One region of the Bacillus lumedeiriae genome, then DNA from elsewhere that is predicted to be linked to it. Evidence: predicted binding sites of a transcription regulator. Region 1 holds the regulator's gene; the other holds the start of a gene.
What was found. The regulator CtsR, encoded in region 1, represses protease genes until heat stress. The targets are predictions, from matches to a motif close to ATGGTCAATAAAGGTCAAACA.

Region 1 (10,837 bases):
TTCTGGACAGCTTTCATCGCCTGCTTGATTTCATCAGCCTTGAACCGGTCCAGATTCTCCACCTTGTCGAGGAAGGAGGCCATCACTTCAGAAACCTGTTCTTCTTCTAGAACCTCTTTCGCTTCATCTTCATAGCTGATTTCCTCTTTAAAGAACAGTTCGGACATATCAACGATTTCTGCGCCAAAACTCATTTTCTCCTGATAAAGACCGATTAATTGACGCACCCATTCTTCCTCTTCAGGAGACCGCTCTGCATTCACACGGCCGGCTTTCAACAGATGAGGCATTGCAAGCGATACTACTTGATCAAGCTCTGCCTTTTTCATATATTGATTGTTCATCCATAATAACTTCTGCTGATCGAATAAAGCTGGTGATTTAGATAAACGGCTAGCATCGAACATCTCAACAAACTCTTCTTTAGAAAAGATTTCTTCTTCTCCAGTTGGAGACCAGCCGAGCAAAGCAATAAAGTTAAATAAGGCTTCTGGCAAATAGCCAAGCTCTTTATATTGCTCAATAAATTGAATAATGGATTCATCACGCTTACTTAATTTTTTACGGCTTTCATTAACAATCAATGTCATGTGGCCAAAAACCGGTGGTTCCCATCCCAATGCATTATAGACGACCAACTGCTTTGGTGTGTTAGAAATATGGTCATCACCGCGTAATACGTGCGACATCTTCATTAAATGGTCATCTATCGCTACAGCAAAGTTGTACGTCGGTGTACCATCCTTTTTCACGATGACGTAATCATTGATTCCATCTGACTCAAAAGACACTTCGCCTTTCACCATATCCGTAAACGTCAGCACTTCTCCAGCAGGGACTTTAATACGAATGCTCGGTTCCCGTCCTTCCGCTTCTCTCGCTGCACGCTCTTCTGCCGTTAAGTGGCGGCACTTACCTGAGTAACCAGCCATATCTTTGCCTTCTGCCTGCTGAGCTTCCCGTTCAGCTTCCAATTCTTCTTCTGTACAATAACATTTATATGCCTTGTCTTCTTCTAGTAATTGATCATAGTATTTCTTATAGATATCGTTCCGTTCGGATTGGCGGTAAGGGCCGTATTCCCCTTCCTTGTCCACACTTTCGTCCCAATCAATGCCGAGCCATTTCAAATACTTCAGCTGGCTTTCTTCGCCGCCTTCAATGTTTCGCTTTTGATCGGTATCTTCAATTCTAATAATAAATTTTCCGCCTTGGCTGCGGGCATATAAATAATTAAAAAGCGCTGTACGCGCATTTCCTATATGTAAGTGGCCTGTCGGACTCGGTGCATAGCGCACACGAATATCATTTGCCATTTCTAACTCCTCCTCTAATCTCGTTCATATAGCTCTATTTATTTTACCATCGCCTGCCTCTAGAGAAAAGAAGATTCATGAGATGACAGACAAAGTCTAGTTTGGACACCCTTAAACTGATTTATTTTCTTTTGCTATTAAAAGGACAACTGCTTGTGCAGCGATTCCTTCTTCCCTGCCGACAAATCCTAACTTTTCTGTTGTTGTCGCTTTCACATTCACTTGTGAAACGTTTGTTTCTAACAATTCTGCTATTCTTTGTTGAACCTGCGCGATATAAGGAGCCATTTTTGGTCTTTGTGCCATAATTGTGCAGTCAACATTTCCTAGGGAATATCCCTTCTCTTTCACAAGCTTCCATACATGCTGGAGCAAAACAGCAGAATCTGCGTCTTTAAACTCTGGATCTGTATCTGGAAAATGACGGCCGATGTCTCCTTCTCCAATCGCTCCGAGACAAGCGTCTGCGATCGTATGCAGTAAAACATCGGCATCTGAATGCCCAATTAAGCCCTTTTCATGGGGGATCTTTATCCCTCCGATAATTAATGGACGATTTTCTGCAAATTCGTGCACATCAAAGCCTTGTCCAATTCTAAACATAGTTTTTTTCTCCTTCAATCTTTATAGTGACTTTCTTTTTTGAATAATAGCTTCCGCGAAAACAAGATCTTCTGGTGTCGTTAATTTTATATTATCATAGTCTCCCTCTACAATTTGCACACGGACATGAATCTTTTCCACCAAAGATGCCTCATCTGTTCCAACGTAATCATCTTTTTGTGCTTGTTCGTGCGCCTGTAAAATCAGCGGCACGCGAAAAGCTTGTGGCGTTTGAACTGACCACAAGCTTGAGCGTTCGACAGTCTCAATTACGGTGCCGCCTTCGACACGCTTAATTGTATCTTTTACGGGAACAGCTGCGATCGCTGCTCCCCCGTCTTTAGCCTTTTCAACCAGCTGTCCTATAATAGAAGCAGTAATAAACGGCCTTGCTCCATCGTGAACGAGAACGACTTCCGCTTCATCTATTTCTTTTAATCCATTGTATACACTTTGTTGTCTTTCACTGCCGCCGTGCACGATCTTCCGCACTTTAGATAGATTGTAGTCACGAACCAAGTTTGAGAATGTCGCCACTTCTTCCCGATGAACAACGAGGATCATCCCGTCGCAATTCGGATCTTCCTCAAAAACTTCCAGCGTGTGGATGATAACTGGACGTCCCTGCAGCAAAAGCAGTAACTTATTTTTGTCTGCCTTCATTCTCGTTCCCCGGCCGGCAGCTGGAATAATTACTTGATAATTCATGTTTCTCCTGCTCCTTTAAAGCGCTTTTTCTACTAGCTTTGGCTTAGCAAAAATCATCCGTCCCGCTGACGTTTGCAAAACGCTCGTCACAATTACATCAATTTGCTTACCGATATATTCGCGGCCACCTTCTACAACAATCATCGTTCCGTCATCTAAATAAGCAATTCCCTGCCGCTGCTCTTTCCCGTCTTTAATAACAAGGACACTCATTTCTTCGCCCGGAATGACTAACGGCTTCACCGCATTAGCCAAGTCATTAATATTAAGCACCTGTACCTTTTGCAGTTCACATACTTTATTTAAGTTAAAATCATTGGTCACAACAATTCCGTTCATTTCCTTAGCCAGCTTGACTAGTTTACTATCCACTTCGTGAACGTCCTCAAAATCCCGCTCAACGATTTCTACCTCTATCGCAATATCCTTTTGAATGCGGTTCAATATATCGAGCCCTCTTCTGCCTTTCGTGCGTTTTAACGTGTCTGAAGAATCAGCAATATGCTGCAGCTCTTCAAGAACAAATTGCGGGATAATTAAGCATCCTTCCAAAAAGCCAGTTTGACAAATATCCGCAATTCTCCCATCAATAATTACGCTCGTATCTAAAATTTTATAGGATTTTTGTACAACAGATGACCCTTCAGATGCGCCAGACTCTTTCTTTTTGCCACTTCTGTTAATTGAAAACAAGCTCGTAATTTCATCACGCTTTTTAAAGCCGACCTGAAAGCCAAGATAGCCTAATAATATCGTTAGGAAAATTGGAGCAACCGTATTTACAATTGGTATTTCTATTGAATTCAACGTGTTCCCTGCTAAAAAAGCTACAATCAACCCTAGAATTAATCCTAAACTGCCGGAAAGAATGTCCGTCAAGGGTGCCGTGACAATTCGGTCTTCCATCCACTTAACAAAATCAATGATGTAGTCCATCACCCAAAATGTCAGCATATAGAAAATAATAGCCCCTATAATTACTGCAACATACGGGTTATTAATTAAGGTTAGATGATCTAAATGAATTAATGCTAATAAGTCCGGAATAAGAATAATGCCTAACGTTCCTCCTAAAATAATAAAACCCGCTTGCACAAGACGTTTCAACATTCTTACTTCACCTCCCTATTAGTAGTATAAACACTTTTTTCCACATGCAGTCGTTTTTTTGCAAAAACATCTCAAGGTCCCAAAAAGAAAAACCAGCACTTATCTGCCAAAAACCAGCTGCAATGCCTCATTAACAGTAGCTACACCGGCCACTTCTACCCCCTCTGGCACTTTCCAGCCTCCAAGATTATTCGCAGGGAGAATGACCCTTGTAAACCCTAACTTGGCTGCTTCAGAGACTCTCTGTTCTATTCTTGACACACGGCGTACTTCTCCTGTTAATCCAACCTCCCCAATGATGCAGTCTGTTTGATTCGTCGGCTGATCCCGAAAGCTGGAGGCGATACTAACAGCAATCGCAAGATCAATCGCTGGTTCATCTAACTTTACACCGCCTGCCACTTTTAAGTAGGCATCTTGATTTTGCAGTAAAAGACCAACCCTTTTCTCTAGTACCGCCATCAATAAAGTCACGCGATTGTGATCAATACCAGTAGCCATTCGCCGGGGATTCCCAAAAACGGTCGGCGAAATCAATGCTTGAACTTCAACGAGTACCGGCCTTGTGCCTTCCATAGAAGCAACAACTGTAGAACCTGAAGACCCTTGTGAACGTTCCTCCAAGAAAATTTCAGATGGGTTTTCTACTTCCTCAAGTCCCTCCTCCTTCATTTCAAAAATCCCCATCTCATTCGTGGAACCGAAACGGTTTTTGACCGCCCTTAGAATACGGTACGTGTGGTGGCGCTCTCCTTCAAAATATAACACAGTATCCACCATATGCTCCAATAATCTAGGTCCAGCAATTGAACCTTCTTTCGTTACATGTCCTACAATGAAAATAGCAATCCCATTTATTTTCGCTATCCTCATCAATTCAGCGGTACATTCCCTTACTTGGGACACACTTCCCGGAGCAGATGTCACTTCCGGATGATAGATCGTTTGAATTGAGTCAATAATAACAAAAGATGGCGAAAGCTGTTCAATCGATGAATGAATGAGCTGCAAGTTGGTCTCTGAATAAATAAAAAGATCTTCTTCCTTTACAGCAAGCCGTTCTGCCCTTAATTTTGTCTGTTTAATGGACTCTTCTCCAGAAATATATAATACCCTGCTTTTATTTGCTGCCAACTGCGCAGAAACTTGCAGCAACAAAGTGGACTTCCCTATTCCCGGATCTCCCCCAATCAGTACGAGTGAGCCAGGAACCACACCTCCTCCAAGTACCCGGTTGAATTCTTTCAATTTCGTTTTTACACGCGGTTCCTGGACCGTTGTCACATCGGTAAGCTTTGTTGGTTTAGACGCCGTTGTCTGCTCTGAATGCATAAACGTCCTTTTAGGCGTCCCTGTAATCGCTACTTCTTCCACCATTTGATTCCATTCTCCACAGCCAGGACACCGGCCCATCCACTTTGCCGATTCATAACCACAAGACTGACAAGTAAATTTTGTTTTTTTCTTCGCCACGTTGATTACACCTCCTCCATTATGCTTAAAAAAGAACTGGCCCATAATAAGAAAAAGGCCAGGCGCCTCCAGCACTGTGTATAGATTCATACTATACACAGGCTTATATAGGAGGAGCCAGGCACTTGTAGGACAGCCTCTTTCTTTATTTTACAGCTGATGGTTCTGCAACTGATGATTCTTGTACTTTCACAATAAACTCATCGCCTTCTACATCCACTAACACATTCTGTCCTATTGAAATGTTGCCTTTTAATAATTCCTCTGATAAGCGATCTTCCACTTGTTTTTGTAATGCACGGCGCAGAGGGCGTGCCCCGTACTCTGGGTCGTAACCTTCATCAGTAATCTTCTCTTTCGCCCGATCAGACAATTCAACAATAATATTTTGTTCTTTAAGACGATTCGTTAATTGATCGGACATTAATGTCACAATTTCTTTTAAGTGCTTTTTCTCTAATGCATGGAAGACGATAATTTCATCAATACGGTTAATGAATTCCGGACGGAATGCCCGCTTAAGCTCCTCCATTACTTTGCCCTTCATATCTTGGAAGTCCTGTTCACCATCCTGGATATTAAAGCCGACAAACTTATTGCGGCGCAAGGATTGGGCTCCTACATTCGATGTCATAATCAATACCGTATTACGGAAATCGACTGTCCGGCCTTTTGAATCAGTTAAACGTCCATCTTCTAATACTTGAAGTAAAATATTGAATACATCTGGATGAGCTTTTTCAATTTCATCTAATAAGATGACTGAATAAGGCTTGCGGCGGACTTTCTCTGTCAGCTGGCCGCCTTCCTCATAGCCGACATATCCTGGAGGCGATCCAACAAGACGAGATGTCGAATGTTTTTCCATATACTCGGACATATCAATACGGATCATTGCATCTTCGTCACCAAACATAGATTCGGCAAGCGCTTTGGCTAGCTCTGTTTTACCAACACCAGTCGGTCCAAGGAAGATGAAAGAGCCGATTGGACGCTTCGGATCTTTTAATCCAGCTCTTGCCCGGCGGACAGCTTTGGACACAGCTTTCACTGCTTCCTCTTGGCCAATTAAACGAGAATGAAGAATTTCTTCAAGGTTAAGCAATCTTTCCGTTTCTGTCTGCGCCAATTTCGAAACTGGAATACCTGTCCAGCTGGACACAACTTTCGCAATGTCATCTAATGTTACTTCACTATTCTCTTTACCTTGTTTTTCTTTCCAATTGTTCTTGGTCCGCTCTAACTCTTCACGCAATTTTTGTTCAGCATCACGAAGAGAAGCAGCTTTTTCAAATTCTTGACTTTGAACTGCGGCGTCTTTTTCATTCCGAATTCCGTCAAGCTTGATTTCAAGTTCCTTTAAATTAGGAGGAGTAGTAAATGAACGCAAGCGGACTTTTGAACCGGCTTCATCAATTAAGTCAATCGCTTTATCCGGTAAAAAGCGGTCAGAAATATAACGATCAGACATTTTTACTGCTGCATCTATTGCTTCATCAGTAATAGATACACGGTGATGCGCTTCATAACGATCTCTTAACCCTTTTAAAATTTGAATCGATTCTTCCAAGGTCGGTTCATCTACTTGAATCGGCTGGAAGCGGCGTTCAAGCGCTGCATCCTTTTCAATGTACTTCCGGTACTCATCAAGCGTAGTGGCACCAATACACTGCAATTCACCGCGTGCTAACGATGGCTTTAAAATATTAGAAGCATCGATAGCTCCTTCCGCCCCGCCGGCACCAATTAACGTGTGAAGCTCATCGATAAATAGAATAATATTGCCTGCCTGACGAATCTCATCCATCACTTTCTTTAGACGATCTTCAAATTCACCACGATATTTTGTTCCAGCTACAACCGTACCCATATCAAGTGTCATGACACGTTTGTTGCGAAGTGTTTCCGGAACCTCGTTATTGACAATCTGCTGAGCAAGCCCTTCAGCAATGGCTGTTTTACCTACTCCAGGCTCACCAATGAGTACGGGGTTATTTTTTGTTCTTCTGCTCAGCACTTCGATAACACGCTGGATTTCTTTACCGCGGCCAATGACGGGATCCAAACTTCCTTCTCTGGCAATCATCGTCAGATCACGCGCGAGACCATCAAGCGTAGGTGTATTCGCATTCGAGGCTGAACCACTCTGATGTCCGTTAGATTCATTGCTGCCGAGTAACTGAAGCACTTGTTGACGCGCCTTGTTTAAACTGACGCCTAAATTACTAAGTACACGAGCAGCTACACCTTCTCCTTCACGGATTAATCCAAGCAGGATATGTTCTGTACCGACATAAGAATGGCCAAGCTTTCTTGCTTCGTCCATTGATAGTTCTGTTACTTTTTTTGCACGAGGAGTGTAATGGACTGTTTGGGTGCTTCCTTCTCCTCTGCCGATTAAGTTTTCGACTTCTTCCTGAATTTTCTCCGAACTAAGCCCGAGTCCATAGAGAGCCTTTGCCGCAATGCCTTCTCCTTCACGAACTAAACCTAACAAAATATGTTCTGTACCAATATTGCTATGTCCTAGACGAAGTGCTTCCTCTTGAGCAAGCGCCAATACCTTCTGTGCTCTTTCCGTAAAACGACCAAACATCATATCCATCCCTCTCCTTTACATCAACAATTTTCTTCCAATTTTAGCCGCTCTCTGATTAAAGCAGCGCGCCGGATGTCCCTTTCTTCAGGACGGAGTGGTCCACCGGCATATTGCTGTAAAAAGCCTGGTTGTGTCAAAATCATCAACTCATTTAAAATACTTCTGGAAACATCGCTAATGTAACCGATGTCAATTCCTAACCTCACATCTGATAAACACTGAGCTGCTTCTTTTGTTTCAATAATTCGGCTATTTGCTAATACACCATAAGAGCGGAATACTTTATCCTCCAAATGGATGGAAGACATGTTGATTAAAGCTTCTCTAGCTGATTTTTCATGAGCGACAATTTGATGAACGATACTTATCAAATCCTCTACTATATCCGCCTCTGACTTGCCAAGCGTCAACTGGTTAGATATTTGGAAAATGTTACCCAAAGCTTCACTGCCTTCTCCATATATTCCTCTGACCACAAAGCCAATTTGACTGATAGCAGGAATAATACGGTTGAGCTGCTTCGTTAAAACCAGCCCAGGCAAATGAATCATCACAGATGCCCGTAAACCCGTTCCGACATTTGTTGGACAGCTAGTTAAATATCCTCTCTGTTCATCAAAAGCATACTGAACATGGGCTTCGATGGCATCATCGAGATTATTGGCCTTTTCCAATGTTTCTTTGAGCTGTAAGCCCGGAGAAAGACACTGAATGCGAATATGATCTTCCTCGTTAATCATGATGCTGATGTCTTCATCTTCTGAAAGAAGAACGGCTCCATGTACAGTAGAATCAGCTAAGTATGGGCTTATTAAGTGTTTCTCTACTAGCACACGTTTCTGCAATGGAGACAAATTTTCCATCGTAAGCAATTCAAGCGAATATTCCTCTTGTACGCCTTCACTGATTTTTCTGCTCATCTCCTCTGCCTCATCAGATTTTAAGAATGAAGGAAAGCGATAATCAGCTAGATTTCTAGCAAGACGGACCCTTGAACTTAAAACAATATCACAATGAGGTCCCTCATTACTCATCCATGAACTGACAGCCTGATTAATAAACCTTTCTAGAGACATCACAACTCTCCTCCTTCAAAAAGCATTTTTTTTTCGAGAGAGCGGATTTGATCACGAATATCAGCTGCCAATTCAAATTCTTCTTGTACAATTGCTTGTTGAAGCCTTGTCTTTAATTCGGCTATTTCTTTTTTCAAATGAAGCGTGCCGCCCATTCTTTCTGGCATCTTCCCTCTGTGCATATTATTTCCATTTTGCAGTCTTTTTAGTATGGGGGCAAGTTGCTCTTGAAAAGCTTCGTAACAATGGGCGCATCCAAACTTTCCTTTATTAACAAATTGCTGAAAAGTTGTTTGACAGTTTTCACACTTTAAGACTTTCTGCTGCGGGTATTGAGTTGGTTTTGACGAAAATGGAGAATCAAGATTAAGTAAACCACCTAGTAAATTGCCAATAGAAAACTCTGGGTGATAAGAAAACATATATTTTTCACTTTTTTCCCTTGCACATTTGTCACATAAGTGAAATTCTGTCTTTTCGCCATTTAATGTTTTTGTAAAATGAAGTGAAGCCGGTCTTTCTTTACATTCCTGACAGATCAAAGCAAACCACCCCCCTTGTAATCATTTATATTTCAAAGCCATTAACATAGAAGTAATCATTCTCGCACGAAGTTCATCTCTATGAGGAAGATCAATATATAATACAGAACGATCAATTACGCTCATCATAAGTTTTGCTTCCCGATTTGAAATGACACCTTCTTCCATCAATCGATAAATTAAGTTTTCAGCAGCTGATTGCGAAACCTGATTTCCTACTAAAGAAACTAATTGCTCAATTAAATCAGATTGATCGTGTACTTTTACTTTTATAATGCGAATATAGCCGCCCCCTCCCCTTTTGCTTTCTACCATGTATCCTTTTTCAATAGTAAAGCGAGTATTAATTACATAATTAATCTGCGAGGGAACACATTGAAATTTTTCAGCTACTTCGTTTCTCTTAATTTCCACGATTTCGCTTCCACTCATCTCAAGAACTTTTTTTAAATAGTCCTCAATAATATCAGATATATTACGCATCAAACCTCCTCCATTTCTGACTTTGACTATATTTGACGTTAATTATACATGAAGGTACGAATCATTTGCAATTCTAATGTATGTACTTAATGATCATTTTTGACGCTTTTCAAGAAATTTAATCGTTCTAAAAATGATATTTCTATATTCCACTTGTTAAAGAAAAATAAACATAAAACAGAAATATTGATTAAGCATTTTCCGTATCCTGGGTAGAAAATTTTAATTGATACCTTAGTTAGGTCCAGTATATTAATTGAAACAAATAATTATAGCAATTCATTAGATTTACAGAACCTTGCGAACGAGAAAGCCCACTAAGGGCACTAGCCTGCCTTTAGGTGTGGGATGACAGTGAGGTTGAATCAGGCTTGTTTTCGGAGGTACCTGATTCTTATTTTTGGACATTAACTCTTCTTGAAACATGCGTTCTGTTGTCATTGTCTTATAGATGAAAAAAGAGGGAGAAGATGTTTGTCACGCATCCTTTTCAAACTTTCTTATCAGGAAACTTTATATGCGGAACTGAGAACGATACAGGGGGAAGCGGCTTCTATCGAGAATGACATCGTCTTATTTCTTCACCCATGGCAACTGGCTGAGTAAAACAGAGATTCAGTTCATTCAAAAACAAACGGACATTCTTCACTCGCAGACTGTTCAGGCAATTGCAGATAAAAAGACAAGAAACTGCGAAAAACGGACAAAAAAAGCCAAATATTTATGGGGAAAAAGGTTTATTATTGTACAAATCGTTTCCGAAGAAAAACGGACGTACATGGATTCCTCACCTCGCTAAAAAATCTTGAATTATGCAACTATGCGGAAGTTGTCTGGCGAAACGGGGCATACTGGTTTTGTTATTCCGTTCCTGTTCCTGAAAAAGACGTTTCCATTTATGACTTTTAAAACGGCAAGGACCGATCT
Region 2 (10,837 bases), on a different contig from region 1:
CTTTAAACTTGTCCGTTGATTTCCGTTCCAGGTGTTTCGCTTTCCACTACAATCAACTGAGTGGAAAATAGTAGTGTGAAGTAAGAAGAGTAACTTCTCTTATGTTCACTAAAATCATCCAATAATATCCAAGAAAGAGAATCTGAAGGAAAAGACTGACCTGAAAAGTCGTTTTTAACGACCTTTTGGGTCAGTCTCTGTTTTTATTAGGCCATTTCAATAAGAATCTCTTTGTCTTTCAAGACCGCTTGCAATTCTTTCGTATCTTGATGATCAAGGATGAAGTCAGCGATGCCGTCTTCTAGTTGTTCTTGAATAACGCGGCGAAGCGGACGGGCCCCAAAGTCAGGGTGATAGCCAAGTTCACTTAATTGCTCTTTTACTTCAGCCGCGATGTGAAGCACGATGTCTTGTTCTTTGAGTGTGTCATTCACATCAGCGAGCATTAACTCAACAATTTGTTGTAAGTCTTCTTTTTCGAGTGGTTTAAATTCAACGATATTATCAAAACGGTTTAAGAATTCTGGTTTGAAAAAGCTGCCGAGTGAATCGAGAATCGAGCTTTCTTTCACAGCGTTATTTTTCTCAAAGCCAACAGTGATAGGTTTGATGGCTGTTCCAGCGTTACTTGTCATAATAATCACAGTATCTTTAAAGCTCACTGTTCTGCCTTGGCTGTCTGTTAAGCGGCCGTCTTCGAGAATTTGCAGGAACATATGCTGAACATCTGGATGGGCTTTTTCAATTTCATCCAGTAAAATAATGCTGTATGGATGGCGGCGCACTTTTTCAGTCAGTTGTCCCGCTTCTTCATGGCCCACATAGCCTGGAGGAGAACCAATTAACTTAGACACGCTGTGTTTCTCCATAAATTCACTCATATCCAGCCGGATCATCGCTTCTTTAGAGCCGAATAATTCTTCTGCAAGCGATTTTGTCAGCTCTGTTTTACCGACTCCTGTTGGGCCGACAAATAAGAAAGATCCAATTGGGCGATTTTTGGATTTTAAGCCAGCGCGGCTGCGGCGGATCGCCTTCGCTACTTTTTTAACGGCTTCTTCTTGTCCAATGACTTTTTTCGCTAAATGAGCTTCTAAATACTTCATTGTCTGCTGCTCATCTTTCTGTAGTTTACCTACTGGGATTCCTGTTTTCTCCTCTATTAACTGATGGATGTGTTCTACCGTAACAATCGGGCGTTCCGATGCTTCTTCTGTACCCGCCAATTTTTCCTCTAATGCGGCTTCTTCGTCACGTAATTTTGCAGCTTTTTCATAGTCTTCTTTTTGTAAAGCTGCTTCTTTCTCCTTCGTGATTTGTGCAAGACGTTCGCTGATTGATTCTTTATCTTGTGTGTTGATCGTTAAATTCAATTTTGAGCCTGCTTCATCGAGTAAATCAATCGCTTTGTCGGGCAAGAAGCGGTCTTGAATGTAACGGTGAGACAATTTGGCACAAGCTTCGATTGCTTCTTGTGTAAATATCACTTCATGGAAAGCTTCATACCGCTTTTGCAGACCAGATAAAATTTGAATGGCAGCTTCTACTGTTGGTTCGCTTACTTGAATGGGCTGGAAGCGGCGCTCTAGAGCAGCGTCTTTTTCAATTTGACGATATTCTTTCAAAGTAGTCGCGCCGATCAATTGAAGTTCACCACGGGCAAGAGCTGGTTTTAGTATGTTGCCGGCATCCATAGAGCCTTCGGCAGAACCCGCACCGACGATTAAATGAATTTCATCGATAAATAATAAAACATTTTTGTGAGTTTGCAGTTCCGTAATTAACTGTTTCATTCTTTCTTCAAATTGGCCGCGAATACCCGTATTAGCTACGAGGGAAGCAACATCTAATACATATACTTCCTTGCCTTTTAATTTAGCAGGCACGTCACCTTCGACAATTTTTACTGCGAGTCCTTCAGCGACAGCTGTTTTTCCCGTTCCTGGTTCACCGATCAATACAGGATTATTTTTATTGCGGCGGTTTAACACTTCAATGACACGGCTAATTTCTTTTTCTCGGCCGATGACCGGATCAATGAGACCTGTCTTTGCCATATCTGTTAAGTTGCGTCCGAATTGATCCAGGAAGTTACTGCCCCGGTTTGTCTGCGCGTGAGGCGGTGCAGAAGCCGGCTGTCCGTTTATGTGTTGTCCGTAACTAGAAAAACCGAATCCTTTGATGAACTCATCAAAAGGGAATCCTCCAAATGATTGAAAGCTCATTGAACCATCTCCAATCTCTTGTTTATTTTTTTGATAACAGTCTGAACAGAGACGAAGTTGTTTAGTTTGTCCGTTCATGTTCATGCGGAATTGAATAGTTGCTTGATGCTGCAGGCAATTTTGACACAACATACGCTTCATTCCTTTCTATATTTATCTAGTCACTTGGATGATTTTGTGTAATTATTGACTTTGACTAACTTTGATCTTTGTGACTTTATTATACTTTGACCTTTTTTGACTTTCAAGTATTTTTTATTCTTTTTTTAAGGTTATGTGAATCATTATTGTTGATGCTGTTCCTTTATTAATTGGAGTGAAAGGTGTGAGACTTCTCTGCAAATCAACAGGAGAGTTTAACCAAGCTTTTTTAAAAAGCTCTTTTTTCTTCTTGAAAGCAAAAGACAAGCATAAGGTAAAATAATACGTTTAAAGCGGGGGATGGCTTTGAGATCATGGATTGGAGCCTGCCAAGTCGCAGCTGTTTACATAGGAACCATTATTGGAGCAGGTTTTGCGACCGGTAAAGAAATCGTACAATTCTTTTCTCAGTTTGGTTTTTACGGGGTATTTGGCATTATAGTCAGCGGCTGTTTGTTTATCTTTCTCGGAGCAAAAATTATGCTGAAGGCGGTAGATCTGCAGGCAAAATCTTTTCAAGAGTTTAATTCTTATCTTTTCGGAGCAAAGTTTGGTTTTGCGGCAACGGTCGTTCAATTTCTTATGCTCGTTGGAGTGACAGGAGTTATGCTATCTGGAACTGGAGCATTGTTCCAAGAGAGGTTCCATATTCCGGCTAATGTCGGCATCTTATTGACAATCATTATAGGGTTTTTAGTTATGAGAAAAGGTGTGTCGGGCTTGCTTGTCGTCAATGTGTTTGTCGTTCCGCTTATGGTCCTTTTTCATCTTTACGCGGGGGGAGAGGCTGCAAATAGTCCAGGCTTTATGCAGAATGTTTTAATTAGGGAAGAAATGGATCAAACGTGGAAAGTATGGACCTCTCCATTTAGTTATGCAGCATTTAATTTAGCATTAGCTCAGGCGGTTTTAGTGCCGCTTGCTTTTGAAATAAAAGATAAGCAGACGATCAAACAGGGAGCATTTCTTGGAGGAGCAGTATTAACATGTTTGATGTTGGCTAGTCATGTTAGCTTAGTTCAATTGCCTGGGTTTGCCCAATATGACATTCCGATGGCACAAGTAGTTGAGCAGCTTGTGCCGGCCTTTCACTTCGTCTACGCTTTCCTTATTTACGGGGAAATATTTACATCTGTCATTGGGAATGTTTACGGTTTAAAACAGCAGCTGCAAACTCATGTGTCATGGCCGCCATCCGTTTTGCTTTTCCTTATTTTTTCTGCTGGATTTTTGTTGAGTCAAGTCTCATATGGAACTTTGCTTAGCTTGTTATATCCGCTGTTTGGTTTCATTAGTCTAGTTTTTCTTGTGTTACTTTGGAAAAAATAAACCGGGCCAATCGGCCCGGTTTATTTTTTAGCGCAAGCGCCGCATGTGTTTCCTAGAATAAAGGAAACAACACAATTAATAATAAATCAAATACAAGATGAGAGATGATGAGCATCGGAATGCTGCGTTTCCATACATATAGAGTTCCCCAGAATAAACCAGCGATAAAGGCTGCAATCACCCAAATCCATTTATCCGAGTAAATAAAGATGGAAGCATATAGGGCGGAAGCCGCCAGTATAGCTGTTAAATCATTGAAATAACTAGCAAGCCGCTTTTGGACAAATCCGCGCCAGAATAACTCTTCGCCGGGAATAAAAACGAGTATTAATACAATATAGTGCCAAGAAAACTGAGGGGAATACCAACGATACATGCTTGCTGCCTGTTTATCCCATGAAAACGGGAGGTAGGGAAGAAGAAAATGCCCTGCTAAGAACACAGCATATAAAAGCAATCCGGATAAAATTCCGTATTTTAAATAGCTTTCTGTTTTTTGTTTATCATCTATTTTTTCGCTGGTAATGGCAAAACTGATGAAGAAAAGGTTTGCGGCCGTATATAAATACCAAAAAATGTCGCGATCTGAGAATGTCATATATAGCAGCACATGTGCAACAATTACACTAAAAATCAGTCGCCAATCTTTAAGAAGCGCCATTTACTAAACTCCTCTCTCTTTCACTACAGCACTTATTTTAACAAAAGCTTGTACAAAATAGAATGAAAATCCTTTGAAATAAAAAAAGAGTAAGTGCCTGTTTGGTACAGGGAGTGTTTCTTACAGTAAGGGAGATGCTCATTAAGCGGGGGATAAAATGATTTGTGACCCATTTCGGATGAAATGGGCCACAGCAAAAGATTATGCATTTACAGAAGAATGAATAATCGTATAGTTTTTATGATTTACGACGGTTTTTTCTTCTAAATCTAAATCCCTGAAATTCTCCATGATCGTTAAATCAACAATGACTGAATTTTCATTGACCTTTTCTACGATTCCTTGTAGTCCATTTCTGAATTCAATCACATTCCCCACTTCTGCTATTGTCATCTCTTTATCTCTCCTTTGAAGGTTAATGTAAAAGTCATAACTGTTGTTTCTTAGCGATTTTTATATTAAGCTTTTGAGAGCATAGCTCAGCATTGATCGTGTTAAAATACTCTTTCATTATAATAAGTTGTCAAATAGATTACTTTACAGTTTGCCTTATTTATGGAAAAGAGTAAAGTGTTTTGCCTAATAATATAAAAAATTCAGAAAGAAGTGGAACTATGACTTTCTCTGATGCAGAGGATTTAATGAATCAATTGCAAAACGGTGAAATCGATAAGTGCCATGTCAGTAAAGAACATTTTCTTATTTTTCGGCGTGCGCTCGTTAATAGAGAAGATTTTAAACATTTTAGAGGAGTAGCTCAGCGCGGAGGTTCCGTTTTATATTACTATATGGAAGAGGCGAGAAGCTGATGAATGAATTTCTTCATTGTTTCTCCCCTCATTCGTTGAGCTTTCAGTAAAAAGCATGCTATTCTTTCAATGAGATAAAGAGGGTGTCTCGCCTCACGTTTGTAAGCCAATCTTCATGGCAACTCTATTAATAACAAGCAATAATGAAGGAGTAGATGGATCATGATCGAAAAAAAATTTACGGTAACAGCAGAAACGGGTATTCATGCCCGCCCAGCTACATTATTAGTACAAACAGCCAGCCGCTTTTCCAGCGATATTCAATTGGAACATAATCAAAAAAAGGTAGATTTAAAATCAATTATGGGTGTTATGTCGTTAGGGATCGGCCGAAATGAAACGATTCAAATCAGCACAGAAGGAACAGATGAAGAAGAAGCATTGCAAACACTTAGTGAAATGTTAAAAAAAGAAGGATTAGCGGAATAGTCTTTAATTAAAAGGCTATGCGAAATTCCCATGTTGATGTCCGCTGGAAGCACTCGCTTTCCGCTCTAATCTACAATAATCATTAAAAAAGAAAAGCAGTAAAAGAAGTATGTAAATGGAGCAGAATGGGGAATAATAGATAATAGTACAAGTAAGGTTTACTCAAGCCTTTTCATCTTCATTTTCCCCACTTTTGATGGAGTTGTCTCTTATGGGACAGCTCCATTTTTTTGTTGTTTCACTGGAATGAGGAAAATGGTGGATCGATGTAAAAAGTGAAAGAAAATTCTAAATATCATATAATCATATATACACAGGAGGGGATTATAAAGATGAATGGAGATTTTCAAGGAAAGACCGCGTTAGTTCTTGCTTCCAGTCAGGGGCTTGGAAAGGCGATTGCTGCAAAATTTGCAGAAGGAGGAGCCAACGTGATGCTTGCCAGCAGGAGCGGCAGCAAACTTGAAGAGGTAAAGCAGCAACTTGATGGAAGCAATGAAGGGCGGATTGACTACACCGTTTGTGATATAACAAAGCCGGAAGAAATTAAGGCACTAGTCAGTAAAACGGTTGAGAAATTTGGAGCGCTTCATATTTTAGTTAACAATGCGGGAGGACCGCCTGCCGGAACATTTGAGGACATGACTGACGAAAGGTGGCAGCAAGCGTTTGAGTTGAATTTATTATCGTACATTCGGACGATTCGGGAAGCGCTGCCTTATTTAAAAAATCAAGGAGGGAAAATTATTAATATTGCTTCCTCCTCGATCAAAGAGCCTATTTCAGGCTTAATTTTGTCCAATACGTTTCGTACTGGGATTGTCGGTCTTTCTAAAACACTTGCTGAGGAGCTGGCACCATATAATATTTTAGTCAACACGGTGGCACCAGGAAGAATTGCGACAGATCGATTGAAATACCTTGATCAGATTAATGCTGAAAGGCAGGGGGTATCCATCGAACAATTGGACGAGCAGATTAAAAAGAAAATACCTCTGGGCCGTTACGGGGAGCCGGAAGAATTTGCGAATGTCGTCGCCTTCCTGGCATCTGATGCTAATACATATATGACGGGAAGCAGTTTCTTAGTGGATGGCGGAATGATTCGCTCTATTTAAAAGGCGGTGTTAATGACCATTGTTGATAGTGCCGCTTTGTTGATTGGAGTGGAAAACGCGGGACTCTTTCCGGTAAAGTGTGTTTACGGGAGACCCCGCAGGCGCGACAGCGGCGAGGAGGCTCCCGGACTGCCTGCAGCGGAAATCAACAGGGTGAGTTTAACGAAGCTAAAAATAAAAAAAGTTTGTTGTTATGGTTTAATAAGCCGGGAGAGTGGGAATGATATAGTTAAGCATGATTAAGTGGAGATTCTCACTCACAACCCCCTTTTCTTTAGACCTGCCGGATGGCAGGTCTTTTTTTTGAGAGGCTAAGTTCCTGACTAGTGTTGGTTTTGCTCTTTTGTTGAGTGGAGCGATAGTGATGGACCGCCCCAGCGAAAATCAACAGGGGAGTTTGACAAATCCTTTTGAGAAGACATAAAAAGAAGAAGCATTCGGATACGCCTGTTTTTATGCTGAATCCAAGTGCTTTTTTATGTTCACTATGTTAAATTATTGTAGCATTGAAGGAATAAACAAACAGCGTTGAAAATGAAAAGCAGCGGGGAGACAGATGATTAAAATTTGTATGTTAAAAACGAATGGTGAGTTAGTGCTTGACGGTCAGCTGGAAGAAGTGAAGGCAAACGATACGGTATGGTACTGGGTTGATTTCTTTGATCCAGATAAGAAAGAAGCCAAGTTGTTAAGAGAGTTTTTTCATTTTCATCCTTTAGCGGTAGAGGACTGTCTAGATAATCAAAGCGGCCGGCCTAAGCTCGACTTTTATGAAAGCTACACTTTTTTTCTTGTTCATGCCCTTGACCATCAAACATTTGACGGAAAAGAAGCGGGGGTGTTTATGAACAGTGAAATGATAGTGACCGTTCACCAGCAGCCTATAAAGGAAATCAATGACACGTGGGAAAGTTTAAGAATGGAAAATGAAAGAACTAGGCAAGGAACAGCTGCTATTTTACATAGGTTGATTGATCGGTTTGTCGATGAGTATTTTCCGCCCGTTTACCATATTGAAGATTCGTTAAATAGCATAGATGAGGAGTTGGACAGGAATCCGAGAAACGATTTAATTGACCGCTTATTTGATATTCGTCATGATATGTCGAAGCTGAGACGAACAATTATTCCGATGAGAGACCTTCTGTATAGGCTGCTGAATTCAACTCGGCTTGATTATATGAAGGATCGGCATATTTATTTTGGAGATATACACGATCACCTGATGAAATTAGTAGAAATGCTCGAATCATATCGTGAGTTTTCTTCTGATGTAAGGGATAGCTACTTATCCGTCAATTCAGATAAGATGAACAATATTATGATGACTTTGACGATTATTACAACCATTTTTATGCCTTTAACGTTTATCGCAGGAGTATATGGAATGAATTTTGAGCACATGCCGGAACTTTCCGTACCTTATGGCTATTTCATCGTTCTTACTGTAATGGCTGTGATCGCACTGGCCATGTTTTTTATGTTCGTGAAAATGGGCTGGCTGCAGCTTCGTAAAAAGAAGAAGTAACTGTTTCATAAGCAGCCGCCGTTCGGTGTGCCGGCCTAAATATTTTCTAAAAACAACCGACATTATTAGTGAGAGGGTAAATCAAAAGCATAAGGGGATAGTAACGATGAGCAATGAAAACGGAATTTTGCTGGAAAGTGGAACGAATGAACTGGAAATTGTTGAGTTTGAGGTTTGTCATAATAAGTATGGAATTAATGTGATTAAAGTAAAAGAAATTATTCAGCCGGTGCCAGTCACTTTTATTCCCCATGCTCATGAACACATTGAAGGGATCGTACAGCTGAGAGGAGAAGTACTGCCTGTTGTGAATATGGCTAAAGTACTTGGATTGCCGGGGGAAGGCATAGGAGAGACAGACAAGTATATTGTGACAGAATTTAACAAACAGAAAGTTGTATTCCACGTTCAAAACGTGACGAGGATTCATCGAATTTCCTGGAAAGACATTGAAAAGCCTTCTGATATGTATCAAGGAGGCAGCAGTCAAGTGATCGGTGTGATTAAAATGAACGGTGAAATGATTTTGCTGCTTGACTTCGAGAAAATCATGGTAGATATTAATCCGCAATCAGGTATCCATGTAGGGCAGGTTAAGCAGCTCGGTAAAAGAGAACGGTCTTCTAAGCGATTGATCGTTGCAGAAGATTCTCCGCTGTTACGAAAATTAATTAGCGATACGTTAGCTGAAGCGGGCTATGATGTTGTTGAGTTTTTTGAAAATGGAAAGCTGGCCTTGGATTATTTGGAAAATCAAGCGGCTGAGGTCGCCGCTGGGAGCGGAGCACAGCTATTGATTACGGATATTGAAATGCCGCAGATGGACGGACATCATCTAACGAAACGGATCAAAGAACATCCAGAGCTGAATCAACTGCCCGTCATTATCTTTTCTTCACTCATTACCGAGGATTTGCGCCATAAGGGAGAGGGAGTAGGGGCAGACGCTCAGGTGAGCAAGCCAGAAATTGCTGAACTGATCAAGAAAATTGATCAGCTTGTGCTCTAGTCTTCCGATATAAAAACCACCGGTTCACTTCATTGCCGGTGGTTTTTTATGATAGGTAAAGCCTATATCAAACAGTTTTAGACTGATTTAATATGATTGGCCGAGGGGTTTAAAAACAGGTTTATTATATGGCCTTTTACGATGGGCGGTTCGTTCATTTTTTTCTATAAAACCTGTATATAACTGCAGGATTTTTTTCGCTTCCGTCAAGTTCATATATGTCTTTGGATTTCGCCGCTTTTCATCTAAACTGCCGAAATGGGGAAGTGTAGAAAAATCTTCTTTGCAAGGTGGAATGTGAAATGTATAATCACCGCATACAACGAGAACATCTGATTGCTGCTGGCTATTTTTAGGATTACTTGAAAAATGAAGGCCGACTTTTTTCGCACGTCCTTCATTAATCATTTTTAAAAGGGCTTTCTTCTTCAATAAATATAAGTATTTAGGATTGGTCGCTGTTTTAGCATGACGATTAACGGTAAAAATTGCTTTAGCGAGGTTCGGAATAGATGGAGAATGATCAGGAGATTCTTTAAGAGTACTCAATGTAAAGACTCCTTTCAGACTAATTTTAACTTATTATAACCTTTTTTCAGTGGAATGAAAAGCATTCCAATTATTATAATGGCATATTTATCGTAAAGATTTCAATGTAAATACAGTAATTTCAGGAACAGACAAGAAGCGAAAAGGAAGCCTCGTTGTACCAAGCCCGCGATTAACGTAAAGAGTTAATGGTGTCTTCCCCTTTATTTCATACCGTCCTTCTTTATAAATTTCTGCGTAAGGAGGAGTGTAGAGTGCACCGTACCATGGCAGTTGAATTTGTCCGCCGTGGGAGTGTCCGCTCAACTGCAAATGTATACCGGCATCTGCCGCTTCTCCAGCTAAATCAGGTGCATGGGAAAGTAAGATAAGATATCTTCCGTCTTTTACATTTCTTTTTGTCTGGCTGAAGCTCGGCTGTCCAAGAGAGGCATCGTCTATACCTAGTAAATAAATGCTTTCGTTTAAATGATTGAGCTCGAAAGAATGGTTTCTTAACAGGTGAAATCCGCCTGCTTCCATGATCAGCTCGTAAAGATTTGTGCCATAGCCCCCGTGATCATGATTGCCATAAACAGCGAACTTGCCAAAAGGCGCTTTTAATTTCTGTAAAACCGATATGGTTAAATTTGTCTCTGATGGTCCGTAATGATCAGGCCTATCCAGCAGATCGCCAGTGAAAAAAATGAAGTCTGGACGGAGTGAATTAATCTTTTCAACATGTTTGTTTAACTGTTCAAGTGTGTATTGAAAACCTAAGTGAGTATCACTGAACTGAACGATTCGCTTGTTATGAAAAGCGTGTGGGATCAATTCATGGCTGATATCTAATTCACGTATTTGCAGACGCTTTGGCTCGATAAATCTGGAATACAAATACCCGCTGCCTGCCAGGCCGAAAAGAGAAAGGAAAAAGCGGAGGGATTGTTTTAAAAAGGAACGGCGGGAATATTTTTTCGCCATATCAAATCACTCTTTCAAAAAATAAAATAAGATATCAGGCTGCGTCCCCGACAGACTGTTTTTTCAATCAGCCCGA

Region 2: a site for CtsR is predicted at 2,450-2,470, ahead of QYG89_RS03935 (ATP-dependent Clp protease ATP-binding subunit). Genes of this name have one in related genera too.

What each region holds. Positions count from the first base shown of each region.
Region 1 is NZ_JAUIYO010000016.1:442-11,278, reverse strand. It holds gene gltX (glutamate--tRNA ligase) at 1-1,316, opposite strand, end outside; gene ispF (2-C-methyl-D-erythritol 2,4-cyclodiphosphate synthase) at 1,428-1,919, opposite strand; gene ispD (2-C-methyl-D-erythritol 4-phosphate cytidylyltransferase) at 1,941-2,627, opposite strand; gene QYG89_RS14370 (PIN/TRAM domain-containing protein) at 2,643-3,737, opposite strand; gene radA (DNA repair protein RadA) at 3,837-5,210, opposite strand; gene clpC (ATP-dependent protease ATP-binding subunit ClpC) at 5,356-7,809, opposite strand; gene QYG89_RS14355 (protein arginine kinase) at 7,830-8,885, opposite strand; gene QYG89_RS14350 (UvrB/UvrC motif-containing protein) at 8,885-9,427, opposite strand; gene QYG89_RS14345 (CtsR family transcriptional regulator) at 9,449-9,913, opposite strand; gene QYG89_RS14340 (hypothetical protein) at 10,473-10,709, shown strand.
Region 2 is NZ_JAUIYO010000002.1:80,222-91,058, forward strand. It holds gene QYG89_RS03935 (ATP-dependent Clp protease ATP-binding subunit) at 207-2,357, opposite strand; gene QYG89_RS03940 (YkvI family membrane protein) at 2,673-3,695, shown strand; gene QYG89_RS03945 (CPBP family intramembrane glutamic endopeptidase) at 3,748-4,356, opposite strand; gene QYG89_RS03950 (YkvS family protein) at 4,558-4,749, opposite strand; gene QYG89_RS03955 (hypothetical protein) at 4,971-5,165, shown strand; gene QYG89_RS03960 (phosphocarrier protein HPr) at 5,328-5,594, shown strand; gene QYG89_RS03965 (SDR family oxidoreductase) at 5,927-6,712, shown strand; gene corA (magnesium/cobalt transporter CorA) at 7,269-8,240, shown strand; gene QYG89_RS03975 (chemotaxis protein) at 8,347-9,249, shown strand; gene QYG89_RS03980 (YkyB family protein) at 9,337-9,798, opposite strand; gene QYG89_RS03985 (metallophosphoesterase) at 9,886-10,761, opposite strand.